2 regions of the Streptomyces sp. NPDC101151 genome follow, and region 2 is predicted to be linked to the other one. Evidence: riboswitches for the same ligand, from Rfam matches in the RefSeq annotation. Region 2 holds a riboswitch; the other holds the start of a gene.

Region 1 (6,394 bases), on a different contig from region 2:
CAGCTGAAGATTGTCGCGCCCGCGTACCGCCGGGTACAGTCGCCGCACTGCTCTGGCAGCCCCTGTTGTCGAGGCGAAAGAGAAGTTGGTGAACGACCGTCACCCGTCGGGGATCATGACCACCCCGGCTCCGGCTTCCGACGCCTCCGCCGCGCACTACGCGCCGTACGGGGCACAGGAAGCCCCCTATGACGACCTCACCACGTACGGCGGCTACGACGCCAACGGTTTTGCGGCCGGCACCACCGGCGCCTTCGCCACCGACCCGCTCTTCGGCAGCCTCCCCGGCAATGAGCAGCACACCGGCGCGTACGACAGCACGCAGTGGCAGACCGGCACCGGGCAGACCCTGAACTACGACCCGTACGCGGCCCAGCACCAGACGGGCCACGACTCGGGCGCGTACGACACCACCGCCTGGACGTTCCCCGCACAGCCCACGGGGAACGACGTCAGCGGCCAGTGGGACGCGAACGCCTGGCTGCAGCCCGACCAGTCCACCGGCGCCGCCCCCACCCAGCACTGGGAGTGGGGCACCCAGACGTTCGACACGGGCACGTACGACGCCACGCAGTGGAACTCCGACGGCACGGCCCTGCAGCACGAGCAGGTTGGCGAACCGTTCGACCAGCAGGCCACGGCCACGTTCGAGCAGGTCGGCGACCCGCACTCGACCGCAGCCTTCGAGCAGCTGTCGTACGAGAACGCCACCTACGGCGAACCGGGCGAAATCGACGAGTTCACCGAAACGCACGCCGAGAACGGCGAGTTGGGCGACACGGGCGAGCTGCCCGCCGTACCGGCCCTGCTCGACGACCAGGAAGAGACCACCCCGGCCCCGGCGACCCGTGCCGGCTCCCGCAGTGCGGCGCGTTCCCGGCGCCGTACGCCCCCCAAGCGCTCCGCACTGCTGACCGTCGCCGTGCCCTCGGCCTGCGTGATGGGGGTGGCCGGGATCGCCGCCGCCTCCGTGGGCAGCCTGACCGACGGCGGCAAGGACACCACCGCTTCGGCCCCGGACGCGCAATCGGTGAAGCCGTCTGTCGCCAACAGCAAGCTGGACGCCCAGCTCAAGACGCTCTCCGCGGGCGCCGACGACTTCGCCCACCGGGCCAGCCGTACGCAGGAGCGCATCGACCTCAAGGCGCAGCAGGCGCTGCAGCAGAAGAAGGCTGCCGCGGAGGCCGCGCTCAAGGAGCGACTGCGCCCCAAGTTCGCCCTGCCGGTCGCACAGCGGGGGCTCAGCGCCTACTTCGGCCAGGCCGGTGTGAACTGGATGTCCGTGCACACGGGCATCGACTTCCCGGTCTCGTACGGCACCACGGTGATGTCCGCCACCGACGGTGTGGTCTCCACGAAGTGGAACAGCGCCTACGGCAACATGATGATCGTGACGGCGAAGGACGGCACGGAGACCTGGTACTGCCACCTCTCCAGCTACCGCGTCGCCTCCGGCACGGCCATCAAGGCCGGCCAGCCGATCGCCTACTCCGGCAACTCGGGCAACTCCACCGGCCCGCACCTGCACTTCGAGGTACGGCCGGCCGGCGGGTCGGCCATCGACCCCCTGCCGTGGCTGCGCAGCCACGGCCTGGACCCGACCTGAGTCCTGCATGCAATGAGCCCCGCCGATCCGGCGGGGCTCACTTCGTCTACAGCTTCTCCACCGGCGCGTACCGCAGCAGCAGTCGCTTCGGTTTGGTGTCTCCGAAGTCGATCGTCGCTTCCGCGTTCGCGCCCGTGCCCTTCACGGCGACGACCGTACCGAGACCGAACTGGTCGTGGGTCACCCGGTCCCCGACGGCCAGCCCCACCACCGGCTTCTCCGTGGACCGCCGGGTGGCGAACCCGGACGCGCCCGACGCGGAGGAGCGGGAGCGGGTCGAGGACAGCGAGGCCGCCACGCCGGCCGCGGGGCCCGACGACACCGGAGCGGTCGCGCCCGTCCGCTTCCACTCCATATGGGCGGCCGGGATCTCCTCCAGGAAGCGGGAGGGCGGGTTGTACGACGGCTGCCCCCAGGCGCTGCGCACCGCCGACCGCGTGAGGTAGAGCCGCTCCCGCGCGCGTGTGATGCCGACGTACGCCAGGCGCCGCTCCTCCTCCAGCTCCTTGGTCTGGCCGAGCGCGCGCATGTGCGGGAAGACGCCGTCCTCCATGCCGGTCAGGAAGACGACCGGGAACTCCAGGCCCTTGGCCGTGTGCAGGGTCATCAGGGTGATGACTCCGGAGCCGTCCTCCTCGTCGTCCGGGATCTGGTCGGAATCGGCGACCAGAGCGACCTTCTCCAGGAAATCGGACAGCGCCACGGACTCGCCCTCGCCGCGCTCCTGCTCGAACTCCAAAGCCACGGCCGCGAGTTCCTGGAGGTTCTCGATGCGGGTCTCGTCCTGCGGGTCGGTGGAGGCCTGCAGCTCGGCGAGATAGCCGGTGCGCTCGAGAATCGCCTCCAGGACCGTCGCCGGACCGGCGCCCGACTCGACGATCGTCCGGAGGTCCTCCATCAGCGTATTGAACCGCTTCACGGCGTTCGTGGAGCGCGCGGCCATGCCGTACGCCTCGTCGACGCGGCGCAGCGCCTGCGGGAAGCTGATCTTCTCGCGCTGGGCGAGAGCGTCGATCATCGCCTCCGCGCGGTCGCCGATGCCGCGCTTGGGGACGTTGAGGATGCGGCGCAGCGGCACCGAGTCCTCGGGGTTGGCGAGGACACGCAGGTAGGCCAGGACGTCCCGGACCTCCTTGCGCTCGTAGAAGCGGACGCCGCCGACGACCTTGTAGGGCAGGCCGACGCGGATGAAGACCTCTTCGAAGACACGGGACTGGGCGTTGGTGCGGTAGAAGACGGCGACGTCCCCGGACTTCGCCTCTCCCGCGTCCGTGAGGCGGTCTATCTCGTCGGCGACGAACTGGGCCTCGTCGTGCTCGGTGTCGGCCACGTAGCCGGTGATGCGCGCGCCCTGGCCGGCGTTGGTCCACAGGTTCTTGGGGCGGCGGGACTCGTTGCGCTCGATGACCGCGTTGGCGGCGGACAGGATGGTCTGCGTGGAGCGGTAGTTCTGCTCCAGCAGGATCGTCGTCGCGTTCGGGTAGTCCTCCTCGAACTGGAGGATGTTGCGGATGGTCGCGCCACGGAAGGCGTAGATCGACTGGTCCGCGTCACCCACCACGCACAGTTCGGCGGGCGGCAGGTCGTACTCGCTCGGCGGTACGTCGGATCCGCCGGCGCGTTCGCCCGTGCCCACCAGCTCGCGCACCAGCGCGTACTGGGCGTGGTTGGTGTCCTGGTACTCGTCCACCAGGACGTGCCGGAAGCGGCGGCGGTAGTGCTCGGCGACGTCCGGGAAGGCGCGCAGCAGGTTGACCGTCGTCATGATCAGGTCGTCGAAGTCGAGCGCGTTGGCCTCGCGCAGCCGCGACTGGTAGAGCGCGTAGGCCTGGGCGAGGGTCTTCTCGAAGCCGTCTGCGGCCTGGGCGGCGAAGTCCTCCTCGTCGATCAGCTCGTTCTTGAGGTTGCTGATCTTGGCGCTGAAGGACTTGGGCGGGAAGCGCTTGGGGTCGAGGTCCAGGTCGCGGCAGACCAGGGCCATCAGGCGCTTGGAGTCGGCGGCGTCGTAGATGGAGAAACTCGACGTGAAGCCGAGCTTCTTCGACTCGCGCCGCAGGATCCGTACGCACGCGCTGTGGAAGGTCATGACCCACATCGCGTTCGCGCGCGGGCCGACGAGCTGTTCGACGCGCTCCTTCATCTCGCCCGCGGCCTTGTTGGTGAAGGTGATCGCGAGGATCTGGCCCGGGTGCACGTTCCGCTCGGCGAGCAGGTGGGCGATGCGGTGGGTGAGCACGCGGGTCTTGCCGGAGCCGGCGCCGGCGACGATGAGCAGCGGCGAGGCGGCATGGACGACCGCGGCGCGCTGGTTCTCGTTCAGCCCCTCCAGGAGCGCTGCCGCGTCGATCGCGGGGCGCGGGGCGCCGTCGCGGTAGTACGCGTCCCGGTCCGGCGGTGCGTCGAACTTCCCGCCGAACAGATCGTCCGGAAGCGGCTCCGGAGCGTGATCGTCCTCGGGCGGCGGCGGGGATTCCTCCTCGCGCCCGCGAGGGCTCTGGAGGTCCGCCAGGAAGCTGTCGTCAAAGAGGCTGCTCATCGCTCTCCGAGTTTAGGGCGCCGCACCGACAACCGGCCGCCACCCCGGGAACATGGCCGGTTTCCCGAAGAGTTGATCAACGCACCCGCGGGTGCCCTCCGAGCCCTCACGCTGCGGAAGCGCCTTGTCACACGCGTATGAAAGTGCCCTCAGGTCACGGAAATGTATCGGACATATGGCACACCAACCTTCACAGGAGTCACACCAGTTGGCTAGGTTGCCGTCAGGCCGCACGAACCCTTCCGGCGAACGTCGCCGAGCGCCGCGGCCTCCGCCGAGTCCGGTGCGCCTTCAGGGCAGCCGGAGCCGGGGACCCACCGATCCTGGGGTGAATCGGCCGACTCCCACCCGGGACGACGCCGTAGGGCAACCCTTCCGAAGCACCCGCCCGAACCCGACAGCTAACCCGGTAGGCGGCACATTGGAAGGAGTCGCCACCCTTGGCGTCGCACCGCAAGCCGCGCCCCGGCGGAACCGGGGGACCGGGCCTCCGCACGCCCGCTCTCGCCACCGCCGCCCTCACCTCCGTGGCCGTACTGTCCCAGACGGCCGGGACCGCCCACGCCGACGACGGCAGGCCGAGCCTGGAGGAGATCGAGAAGAAGGTCGACGAGCTCTATCGCCGGGCGGACTCGGCCACCGAGCGGCCCGAGGAGGCCACGGAGCGGGCCGACCGGCAGCGAGGGCGTCCGGACGCCCTCCGCGGGAAGGCCCTGTCCGCGGACGCCCCGCAGGAGCATGCGGAACGCCCGCCGGACTACTTCGCCCAGAACCGGCTGATGGACCGGCTGGCCTCGACCGTGAAGAAACGGCAGGAGACGACCAGGAGCCTGGAGACACCGGTCGCGCCGCCCGCCGTGCCGCCGGTTGCGACGACCCTCGTGCCGCCGGTCGCGCCGCCCGCCGTGCCGCCGGTTGCGACGACGCTCGTGCCGCCGGTTGCGACGACGCTCGTGCCGCCGGCCGCGACGGCCCCCGTGTCGCCGATCACGCCGCCGCTTGCGACGCCAGCCGCGACGCCGCACGACCCCAAGAGCGCCAAGGCAGCCGTCCAGAGGAAGCTCGCCTCCGCCCGTGAGCTGCTGTCCCGGCCGACCGCCCCGGAGCAGGTGCGGCAGTCCACGCTCGGGCAGTGGCCGCAGGAGGAGGCCGGTACGCCGTCGTACGGGTCCTCCGGCGCGCAGGCCACCAAGGCCGAGAAGGCGATCGCCTTCGCCCGCGCCCAGATCGGCAAGCCGTATGTGAACGGGGCCAGCGGCCCGGGCTCCTACGACTGCGCCGGCCTCATCCAGGCCGCCTGGAGGGCCGCCGGCGTCACCCTGCCGCGCACCGCGCGCGACCAGGCCGCCGCGGGCACCGCGGTCTCCCTCGCCGACGCGCACCCCGGTGACCTGGTCTTCTTCCATGACGACCACAGCCATGTCGGCCTCTGCACCGGCGACGGGATGATGATCCACTCACCGAGACCTGGCGCGTACATCCGCGAGGAGTCCGTCCACCACGGAGGAGAATCGATCATCCGCAGCGTGGTCCGGCCTGCCTGACGTGCTCTTTTCGAGCCCCACGCGCGCGTGCCCTGCGCGTGGGGCGCGCGGGGATACCTAGCATCGGGCGCATGCCCAGGATCTCGGCTCTGCGTGCGTGGTGGGTGGGGCGTCCGCCGGCGGCGGGGGCCGCCGTCATGGCGACCGGCATTGTGTCGGTCGGCCTGCATCTGACGGGTGCCGAAACGGTGTCCCTGGTCTTCCTGTGGCTGGCCTGTGTCGCCTGGCTGGCGCTGGCCGCCGACTTCCTCGTACGGCTGGTGACGCAGCGGCGGCGCTGGGTGGCCGAGGCGAAGAGCCCGGGCGCACTCACCGCCGTCGCCGCCACGGCGGTGCTGGGCACCCGGTTCTCGGCGCTGGGCCGGCAGACGCCGGCCGGGGCACTGCTGGCGCTGGCGGTGCTGTTGTGGCCGGTGCTGCTGTTCCTTGTCCTACGACACTGGGAGCGGCGCATGCCGGGGGCGGTGTTCCTGTGCTGTGTGGCCACACAGGCGCCGGCGGTGCTGGCGGCCACGCTGGCCGCGGCCGAGACGGTGGCATGGCTCGCGCGTGCGGCGCTGGTGCTGTTCTGGCTGGGCCTGGTGCTCTACTGCCTGGCCCTGCCGCGCTTCGATCCGCGGCAGGTCTTCGAGGGGGCCGGGGACCACTGGATCGCGGGCGGGGCGCTCGCCATCTCGGCGCTGGCCGGGGCGAAGCTGCTCTCCGCCG
Region 2 (9,165 bases):
TACTACGAGGATCCTGGGACGCTCCGTGGTGCTCATGCCATCGAGTATCCACCCGCCCTCGGAGGGGTGCTCGTGCGCCCCTTCACAAGGTCTGACAGGCCCTGTGCTAAACTCCGCGGCCCGCGTGACACAGGTCATGACACGGAACGGGAACCGCGGGGCGGTTCGACCCGTTGTCAAGGGCGCGTGAGCTGCCCCTCCGGGCTCCGGGACACCCCGTGAGCCACTCGCCCGGACCGTCCGGAACGCCTTCGCACGGCACCCGCGCGAGGCGCTCGCGAGCGTGCTCCAGGGCCCGTTGAGCCCCCGGACGGGCCAACAGGGACCCTCGGATCGCCCGACAGAGCCCAATTCCTTGTGAAGAACTTCACGAAGTTTTCCGGCGGGGTGTCGCGGAGCGGCTCGCTGACCGCCCCGCAACAGCGCTCATACGTTATCCGGACTGCTCAGCCGCGGGCTACCGTCCAGTAACAAAGGAGACCTAGGCCACGGACCACGCGATGCCGTCGAGGATGTCGTGCTCGCTGACGACGACCTCCTCGGCCCCGATCCGCTCCATGATCGCGAGCAGGACGAGGGCGCCCGCGCCGATGACGTCGACCCGGCCCGGGTGCATGGACGGGATCGCCGCGCGCTCGGCGTGCGTGGAGCGCAGCAGCCGCTCGGTGATCTCGCGGACGCGCTCCCGGGAGATACGGGAGTGGTGGATGCGCTCGGAGTCGTAGTCGGGCAGGTCCTGGGCGATCGCGGACACGGTGGTGACCGAGCCGGCGAGGCCGACCAGAGTGTGCGCCTCGCGCAGCGGGACCGTCTCCTCGGCGAGGTCCAGGGCGGCCTCGATGTCGGCGCGCACGGCGGCGATCTGCTCCTCGGTGGGCGGGTCGCTCACCTTGCCGTCGTGCACCAGGTGACGTTCGGTCATCCGCACGCAGCCGATGTCCACGGACCGCGCGGCCCGTACGTGGTCGTCGCCGACGACGAACTCGGTGGAGCCGCCGCCGATGTCCACCACCAGGTAGGGCTTGGCGAGGTCGTCGCGGCCCCTGAGCTCCTTCGTGGCACCGGTGAAGGAGAACTCGGCCTCCCGGTCGCCGGTGATGACCTCGGGCTCGACGCCCAGGATGTCCACGATGCCGCGCACGAACTCGTCCCGGTTGGACGCGTCCCGGGAGGCCGACGTCGCCACGAACCGCACCTTCGTGGCGCCCAGTTCGCGGATGAGGGCCGCGTACTCACGGCACGCCGCGAACGTCCGCTGAAGCGCCTCGGGCGCCAGCCGTCCGGTGCGGTCCACGTCCTGGCCGAGCCGCACGATCGTCATGCGCCGGTCCAGTTCCAGCAGCTCACCGGTGGCCGGGTTCACGTCGGCCACGAGCAGCCGGATGGAGTTCGTTCCGCAGTCCACGGCCGCCACCCGCGAGAAGCCGTCGGTGACCAGCGGCTTGTAGGCGAAGAACCCGCTGCGCGTCTCGGCGGGGTCGAGGACCGTGCCCTCCTCGCCCGGGTGCTCGTCCGCCGGGTCGGGCGCCTCGAGCGGCTGCACGCACGGTCCCTTCCGCCACCACTCGGGCAGCATCGCGATGGCCTCGTCGCCGAGCGGGTTCACCCCCGGGCCCGCGGCCAGCGAGTGGCCGACCAGGACGTGCAGGCACTTCACCCGGTCCGGCATGCCGCCCGCGCTCGGGAAGCCCTCCAGGACCTCGATCTCGTCCCGGCGCCGGATGTAGTCCTCGTGCGCGGCCCGGTAGGCGGCGGCCAGCTCGGGGTCGCTCTGCAGCCGCTCCGTCATCTCCTTCATGACGCCGTTCGCCTCCAGCGTGCCGATCGCCGAGGCGGCGCGCGGGCACGTCAGGTAGTACGTCGTCGGGAACGGCGTGCCGTCGGGCAGGCGAGGTGCCGTCTCCACGACGTCCGGCTGACCGCACGGGCAGCGGTGCGCGATGGCCCTGAGGCCCCGCGGCGGGCGGCCGAGCTGCTGCTTGAAGGCCTCTACGTCCGCGTCGGTGGGCTCGGTGCGCGGAGTGGGCGGCGGAGGCGTTTCCATGACTGCTTTCAGAGTGGCTTTCTGTCGGTTCACCGGCCGGGGGCCGGCTACTGGTCGGAGGCGTCGGACTTGTCGACCCCGTCCCAGACGTTCGCGTACCAGGGCCGGTGGGCGGCCCGGAGGTCGGCGCGGGACTGCTTGGCCGCGCCCGGGTCGATCACGACGTACCCCGTCTCCCCGGGCATCACATAGTGCAGCCGGCGCCGGATCTGCTGCTTGGCGTAGGCGTCGTCCTGCCAGCGCGCCTTCAGGTCACGCAGCTGCTCGACGCGCTTGCGGGCCCGCTCCTGCTGCCGTTGCTGGTCGGCGATCTCGGCGCGCTGGGAGACGTACTGCCGCATCGGGTAGGCGAGCGCGACGATCAGCGTGCACAGCACCAGGGCGAGCAGGGCGGCGCGGCCGGTGAGCCGGGAGCGGCGGGCCTGCCGCTTGGTCTGGGAGCGGTAGACCCGGGCCGCCGTCTGCTCCCCGAGCAGCCTGAGCCTGGTCGCGGTGGAGAACCGGTCCCGGTCCTTCACGGCCATGTCCCGCCTCCCCTTCACACGTGCGTACGTCCCCGCACACGGTACGGGACCGGGTACGGGGACGTACGTACGACTGGCTAAGGCTTGCCCGGGGTTGAGCCCCGGTTGGGTCAGCCCTTGAAGCGCGGGAAGGCGCTGCGGCCGGCGTAGACCGCGGCGTCGTCGAGGATCTCCTCGATGCGCAGCAGCTGGTTGTACTTGGCGACGCGGTCCGAGCGGGCCGGGGCGCCGGTCTTGATCTGACCGCAGTTCACCGCGACGGCGAGGTCGGCGATGGTGACGTCCTCGGTCTCACCGGAGCGGTGGGACATCATGCACTTGAAACCGTTGCGCTGGGCCATCTCGACGGCGTCCAGGGTCTCGGTCAGCGAACCGATCTGGTTCACCTTCACGAGCAGGGCGTTCGCGGAGCCCTCCTCGATGCCGCGGGCCAGGCGCTCCGGGTTGGTGACGAAGAGGTCGTCGCCGACGATCTGGACCTTGTCGCCCAGCTTGTCGGTGATGACCTTCCAGCCGGCCCAGTCGTCCTCGAACAGCGGGTCCTCGATGGAGACGAGCGGGTAGGCCGCCACAAGCTCCTCGTAGTACTCCGTCATCTCGGCGGCCGAGCGGGACTTGCCCTCGAACTCGTACTTGCCGTCCTTGTAGAACTCGGACGCGGCGACGTCGAGCGCGAGCGCGATCTGCTCGCCGGGGACGTAACCGGCCTGCTTGATGGCCTCGACGATGAGGTCGAGGGCGGCGCGGTTGGACTCCAGGTTCGGGGCGAAGCCGCCCTCGTCACCCAGGCCGGTGGACAGGCCCTTGGTCTTCAGCACCTTCTTGAGGGTGTGGTAGACCTCGGCACCCCAGCGCAGGGCCTCGGAGAAGGACTCCGCGCCGATCGGGGCGATCATGAACTCCTGGATGTCCACGTTGGAGTCGGCGTGCGAGCCGCCGTTCAGGATGTTCATCATCGGCACCGGCAGCAGGTGCGCGTTCGGGCCGCCCAGGTAGCGGAACAGGGGGAGGTCGCTGGCCTCGGAGGCGGCGTGGGCGACGGCGAGGGAGACGCCGAGGATGGCGTTGGCGCCGAGGGAGCCCTTGTTGTCGGTCGCGTCCAGGTCGAACATGGCCTGGTCGATCAGGCGCTGCTCGGTGGCGTCGTAGCCGACCAGCTCCGGACCGATCTGCTCGATGACGGCGAGGACGGCCTTCTCGACGCCCTTGCCCTGGTAGCGGTTCGGGTCACCGTCGCGCAGCTCGATGGCCTCGAAGGCGCCGGTGGAGGCGCCGGAGGGGACGGCGGCACGACCCGTGCTGCCGTCGTCGAGGCCGACCTCGACCTCGACCGTGGGGTTGCCTCGGGAGTCCAGGATTTCCCGGGCTACGACGACGTCGATGGACGGCACGAGCATCTCCTTCGTGGATGTGACGCTGGTAGTGCGCGGCTGGTGTGCCTTGCGACTAGAGCCTAACCGTCCCGGGGGCGTCGGCCACCGACCGACCGTCCCGTGGACAAGGAGACGGTACCTATTGTTCACGCTCGGAACAAAGGGGCCTCCGAATGAGGCCCGGTCGAAGAGTGGGGAAACAGAGCCGGGAACCGTGGGCGGGAAACGGGGGCGGCCAACAGGGTGCGGAACCCGAGCGGGGAAACAAACGACCCCGCCCCGGCGCGTACGGGGGAACACGCGCCGGGGCGGGGAGCCCGTGGGGACGGGGGGATGACCCTCACGAGGCCCTCGGTCTGGGGGCAGGCCTTGTGAGGGCGCTGTGGTTCTGGTGGGAGCCGGGTGTTACTTCAGGTGCAGCTGCTGGCCCGGGTAGATGAGGTCGGCGTCCGCGACGACGTCCTTGTTCAGCTTGAACAGCTTCTCCCAGCCGCCCTCGACCTTGTGCTTCTCGGCGATGGTGCTGAGGGTGTCGCCCTTGACGACCTTGTACTCGCCGTCGCCCTTCTTGACCTTCTTGCCGGTCGGGGTGGTGACGGTCTTGCTCGCGGCCGGACGCTCGGCGGAGCGGGAGGCGGCCTGCTCGTCGGTGGAGCGGGTGGCGGTGCTCGGCGCGGTGGTCTTCGAGGGGGCGGCAGGGGCGGCACCGCCGTTGGGGGTGCTGGACAGGCCCGTGCCGCACACCGGCCAGGCGCCCTTGCCCTGGGCGGCGAGAACCTTCTCGGCGACGGCGATCTGCTGCGCCTTGGTGGCCTGGTTGGCCTGGGCGGCGTACTGGGCGCCGCCGTACGCGGCCCAGGTGGAGGCGGAGAACTGCAGACCGCCGTAGTAGCCGTTTCCGGTGTTGATGGACCAGTTGCCGCCGGCCTCGCACTGGGCGACCGCGTCCCACTCGGAGGCGGTGGCGGCGGAGGCGTTGCCGGCCGCCATCAGCGGGGCGGCGACAACGGCGCCGGTGACACCGGCGAGCGCGATGGCCCGGGTGGCCTTGGACGGACGACGGTGCTTGCCCTTGCCGGAAAACAGCATGGATCGATCCCCTCACCGACGCCTGCGAGGTGAGCTGTCGGGTTCGGGCCGGTTGAGTTGCCCGGCCGCGCCCCTTTCGGGACACGGCTCCACCCCAAGCCGGTGCCGGCATCAACTGCCGGTTCCGGCGCCTACCTTGGGTCCCCCGCTCCTGCCTACGGCGCATGACGCGACGACTGTTCCCGGGCAACCGCTGGCAGGATTCGGCGTTGCGACTGCCGGGGCTCGTGGTGACGAGCGGTCCCGACCGTAGACAGGCGATCGCGGGAATTTCAAAGACGATCAGGGCTTCTGAGACTCATCCCACACTTTCGCCAAAACGGACATTAAGTGTGAAGTGGGGCGTCAACTCCTGCTACTTATCGCCCTTTTCGCTACCGACTTTCAGGGTCTGACCGGCGGTGATGTGGTTCGGGTCGGCGCCGATGCTCTTCTTGTTGTCGGCGTAGAGGGCGTGCCATCCGCCGTCGACGTCAAGGGAGTCGGCGATGGAGGCGAGGGTGTCACCCTCGCGGACGGTGTAGGCGCTCGCGTCACGGGAGGCGTGGCGGCCGGACGTCTTGGCGTCCTGACCGTTTGTCACGCTTTCGTCCGCAGTGCCACCGCGGTGACGTCCGCCGCTGCCGAGGGCGCCCGTGTCGACCAGACTCCAAGAGCTGCCGGTCTGCCATGAATTGTCCGAGTCGTCCGTCGCGGGATCCATGGTCGCGGAGTCGCTGCCCTCCGCGCCTTCGGAGCCGGACGATGCGGATTTGTCGGACTTGGGGGTATCGGTCTCCTTGTCGGAGCCCTTGGAGCCGGCGTCCTTGCTCGCGTCGGACGACGGCTTGCCGGCCGCATCCGAGGAGGAGTCGGACGAGGACGAGGAATCCGGCAGATCAGACGAGTCGGACGTATCGCCGGAGCCGGACGGGTCCGAGGACTTCGACGAACCGCCGTCCTCCGCCGAGCCCGAACCGGAGTCCCCGACACCCGTGTCGACGTCCAGCGAGCCGGAGTTCGACGTCAGCCCGGAGAGCAGGGCGCAGGTGGCCCAGGGCGTGGTGTCCTGGTCGGCGAGGATCCTCTCGGCGACGGCGATCTGCTGCGACCGGCTGGCCTGGTCGGCGCTGGAGGCGTACTGGCCGCCGCCGTACGTGTCCCAGTCGTCCTGGGATATCTGCAGGCCGCCGTAGTACCCGTTGCCGGTGTCGGCGCTCCAGGAGCCACCGCTCTCGCACTCGGCCACCTTGTCCCACGTGGTGCCGTCGGCCGCGTTGGCGCTCGCCGCACCGAGGAGCGGGATGGCGATGGCGGAGCCGGTCACTCCCGCCGCGACGAGGAGGGCCGGAGCCTGACGGGGGCGACGGTGACGACCGTTCCCGGAGAGCATGCGGAAGCCTTTCGTGCGACAGCGGGGCCGGCGCGGCGCATGAAACTCGGGGCCACGCTGAGGGGTGAACGTATAGGCAGACGATCACTTGTCACAAGTTAATGCCGCGTAGATCACGTGAAGATCACAGAGGCGAACATCCGTCATGTTCCGCTGTGCGGGCTGTGCTCACGGAGCGGGCGTGAATTCCACGGGGAGCGTGCGCAGGCCGCGCATGATGAGTCCGCCGCGCCAGCGCAGCTCGGCCGGGTCCGCCGCGAGCCGCAGGTCGGGGAGGCGGGTGAGGAGGGTGGCGAGCGCGGTCTGGCCCTCCAGACGGGCGAGCGGGGCGCCGAGGCAGTAGTGGATGCCGTGGCCGTATCCGAGGTGCTGGTTGTCCCGGCGGGACAGGTCCAGGACGTCCGGATCGGCGAACCGCTCCGGATCCCGGTCGGCTGCGGCGAGTACGACGAGCACCGGGTCCCCGGCGGCGATGTCCTGCCCGCCGATGGTGAGCGGCCGGGTGGCGAACCGCCAGGTGGCCAGCTCCACCGGGCCGTCGTAGCGCAGGAGTTCCTCGACACCGGTCTCCAGGAGGTCCCTGTGCCCGGCGGCCAGGGAGCGTTGCAGACGGTGGCGCTGCTCGGGGTGGGTGAGCAGGGCGTAGGTGCCGTTGCCGATCAGGTTCACGGTGGTCTCGAACCCGGCGAACAGGAGGATGAAGGCCATCGCGGCGGCCTCGTTCTCGGTGAGGTGCTCGCCGTGGTCGGAGGCGCGGATGAGGCCGGAGATCAGGTCCTCGCCCGGGGTGGGCTCGGCGGGCAGCGCCTCCCGCTTGCGGTGGATCAGCTCGGCGAGGTAGCCGCGCATCTTCTTCACCGACCGCGCGACCCCGCCCCGCGGTCCGCCCCCGTGGCGGATCATCATCCCGGCCCAGTCGCGGAAGTCGTCCTGGTCATCGCGCGGGACTCCGAGCAGGTCGCAGATGGCGTAAATGGGGAGCGGGAAGGCGAAGTCGTGGATGAGGTCGGCCGAGCCCTTCTTCGCGAACCCGGCGATGAGGTGGTCGGTCAGCTCCTGCACCCGGGGCGCGAACTCGGCGACCGTGCGGGGCGTGAACGCCTTGCTGACCAGCCGGCGCAGCCGGGTGTGGTCCGGCGGGTCGATGTTCAGCAGGTGCGTCATCAGCTCGGCCTTGCGCTCGCCCGGGATACCGGTCTTCCCCTTGGCGTGCGCGGGCTCGTCGTGATGCGCCGGGTTCTTGCTCAGCCGCTGGTCGGCCAGGGCCTGCTTGGCATCGCCGTACCGGGTGACCAGCCAGGCCTCGACCCCGCTGGGCAGCCGCGTCCGGTGCACGGGTGCGTTCTCCCGCAGCCAGGCGTAGGCGGGGTACGGGTCGGTGGCGAACTCCCAGGTGAAGAGGTCGGGGGTGGAGTCGTCGGAGTCGAGCTGGTCGGTCACTTCTCGACGGTATCCGCAGCGGGGCCCAACTCCGCCATCGCGGTCGGATGCCCGGCGGCGGCCGCCCGCCGGAGCCAGTCGTCGGCGCTCTCCCGAAGGGCCAGGCTGACGCGGTACGCGGCGGCGGCATCGCCCTGCTCGGCGGCGGCCCTGAGGTGGCGCAGCCCGGCCTCGGTCTCCCCGGTCGCCACCAGCAGCTCCCCCAGCTCCGCGTGCAGCTCCTGCTGGAGCTTCACGTCGTCGACGCCGGCCTCCAGCGCCTTCCGGAACCAGTGGACGGCCTCCGGTGCGTTGTCCTTCCCCATCGCTATGCCGCCGAGCACCACCATCGCGTCGGCCACGCCTGCCTCCGCCCGGGGAGTCAACAGCCGGTCCGCCGTCCGGACGACCGCCGCCTCGGTCTCCTTGTCCTCTGCGGCGTCCAGCAGCTGGAACCACACGGTCACCGGTATGTCCGCCGGTTCCCCGGAGGCCGGGAGATCCGCCACCAGCGATCCGTAGGCCGCGAAGACGGTCTCGTCCTCGGTGTCCGGCACCAGCAGGCCCGTCACCCCGTACCGGGGCCTCGTCGCCCAGGCCAGCGCCTCGTCGATGGACTCCTGTCCGCTCCTCGGCACCTCGTGGCCGTACTCCTGCGCGATCCTCTCCAGCGCATCGGCCGGCAGGGGGCCGGCGAACCCGCAGCGTGCGGCGTCGACCGCCGCCCGCACGAGGAGGTGCCCGCGAGGATGCGCACCGGCCCGCCGTGCTCTGCGCCACTCGTCCCACAGCTCCGGTCCCACCGCCAGATACTCCGGCACCGTGCGGTCGCCGCGTCCCTTCAGGGCGCCGAGCAGCCGGGGGTCGTCGGCCTGCGCCAGCCGTCCGAGTTCCGTCCCGCTCCACGCGTGTCTGAGCTCGACGGTCTCGGCACGGCTGAGCACGCGCGAGGCCCGGCCGCCGCCGAACCGGCGCGCGTCGTACGCGTCGTCGCGCATCGTCGCGACGATCGGCACCCCGAGGCCGGTGAGCTGGGCCAGCAGGCCGGTGTCCAGGCCCGTTTCACCCAGGTGGCCTTCCAGTTCGTCGAGCCACAGGACGTATGCGCCGGGGCGCTCGCGCAGGATGCCCGGCAGCGCCTGCAGGTCGGCGCCCGGTGCGGGGGCGCACAGCCGTGTGTCCGGCGGCAGCGCGGCGGCCGCGGCGGCCCAGGCGGTCCGGCTCTTGCCGGAGAACGGTCCACCGGTCACCACGACCAGCCCGCCCCGGTGCAGCAGCCGGATCAGCCGGTCGTCCGCGTCCCGGCCGACGTACGGCGCGAGCTCGCTCTCCTCGTCGAAGCGC

Evidence for each region. Region 2 has a riboswitch for cyclic di-AMP ahead of ACIRU3_RS33365 (transglycosylase family protein). Riboswitches for the same ligand answer to the same signal wherever they lie in the genome.
Region 1: another riboswitch for cyclic di-AMP. It lies ahead of ACIRU3_RS01290 (C40 family peptidase); the one in region 2 lies ahead of ACIRU3_RS33365 (transglycosylase family protein).

What each region holds. Positions count from the first base shown of each region.
Region 1 covers NZ_JBIWPP010000001.1:276,737-283,130, forward strand. The annotation lists gene ACIRU3_RS01280 (M23 family metallopeptidase) at 89-1,606, shown strand; gene pcrA (DNA helicase PcrA) at 1,653-4,142, opposite strand; cyclic di-AMP (ydaO/yuaA leader) riboswitch at 4,405-4,575, shown strand; gene ACIRU3_RS01290 (C40 family peptidase) at 4,583-5,686, shown strand; gene ACIRU3_RS01295 (tellurite resistance/C4-dicarboxylate transporter family protein) at 5,758-6,394, shown strand, end outside.
Region 2 covers NZ_JBIWPP010000024.1:107,853-117,017, forward strand. The annotation lists gene ACIRU3_RS33340 (NAD(P)/FAD-dependent oxidoreductase) at 1-36, opposite strand, end outside; gene ACIRU3_RS33345 (exopolyphosphatase) at 482-1,414, opposite strand; partial or broken gene ACIRU3_RS33350 (DUF501 domain-containing protein) at 1,643-2,044, opposite strand; gene ACIRU3_RS33355 (septum formation initiator family protein) at 2,092-2,568, opposite strand; gene eno (phosphopyruvate hydratase) at 2,679-3,965, opposite strand; gene ACIRU3_RS33365 (transglycosylase family protein) at 4,347-5,030, opposite strand; cyclic di-AMP (ydaO/yuaA leader) riboswitch at 5,035-5,203, opposite strand; gene ACIRU3_RS33370 (transglycosylase family protein) at 5,386-6,402, opposite strand; gene ACIRU3_RS33375 (cytochrome P450) at 6,571-7,842, opposite strand; gene ACIRU3_RS33380 (tetratricopeptide repeat protein) at 7,839-9,165, opposite strand, start outside.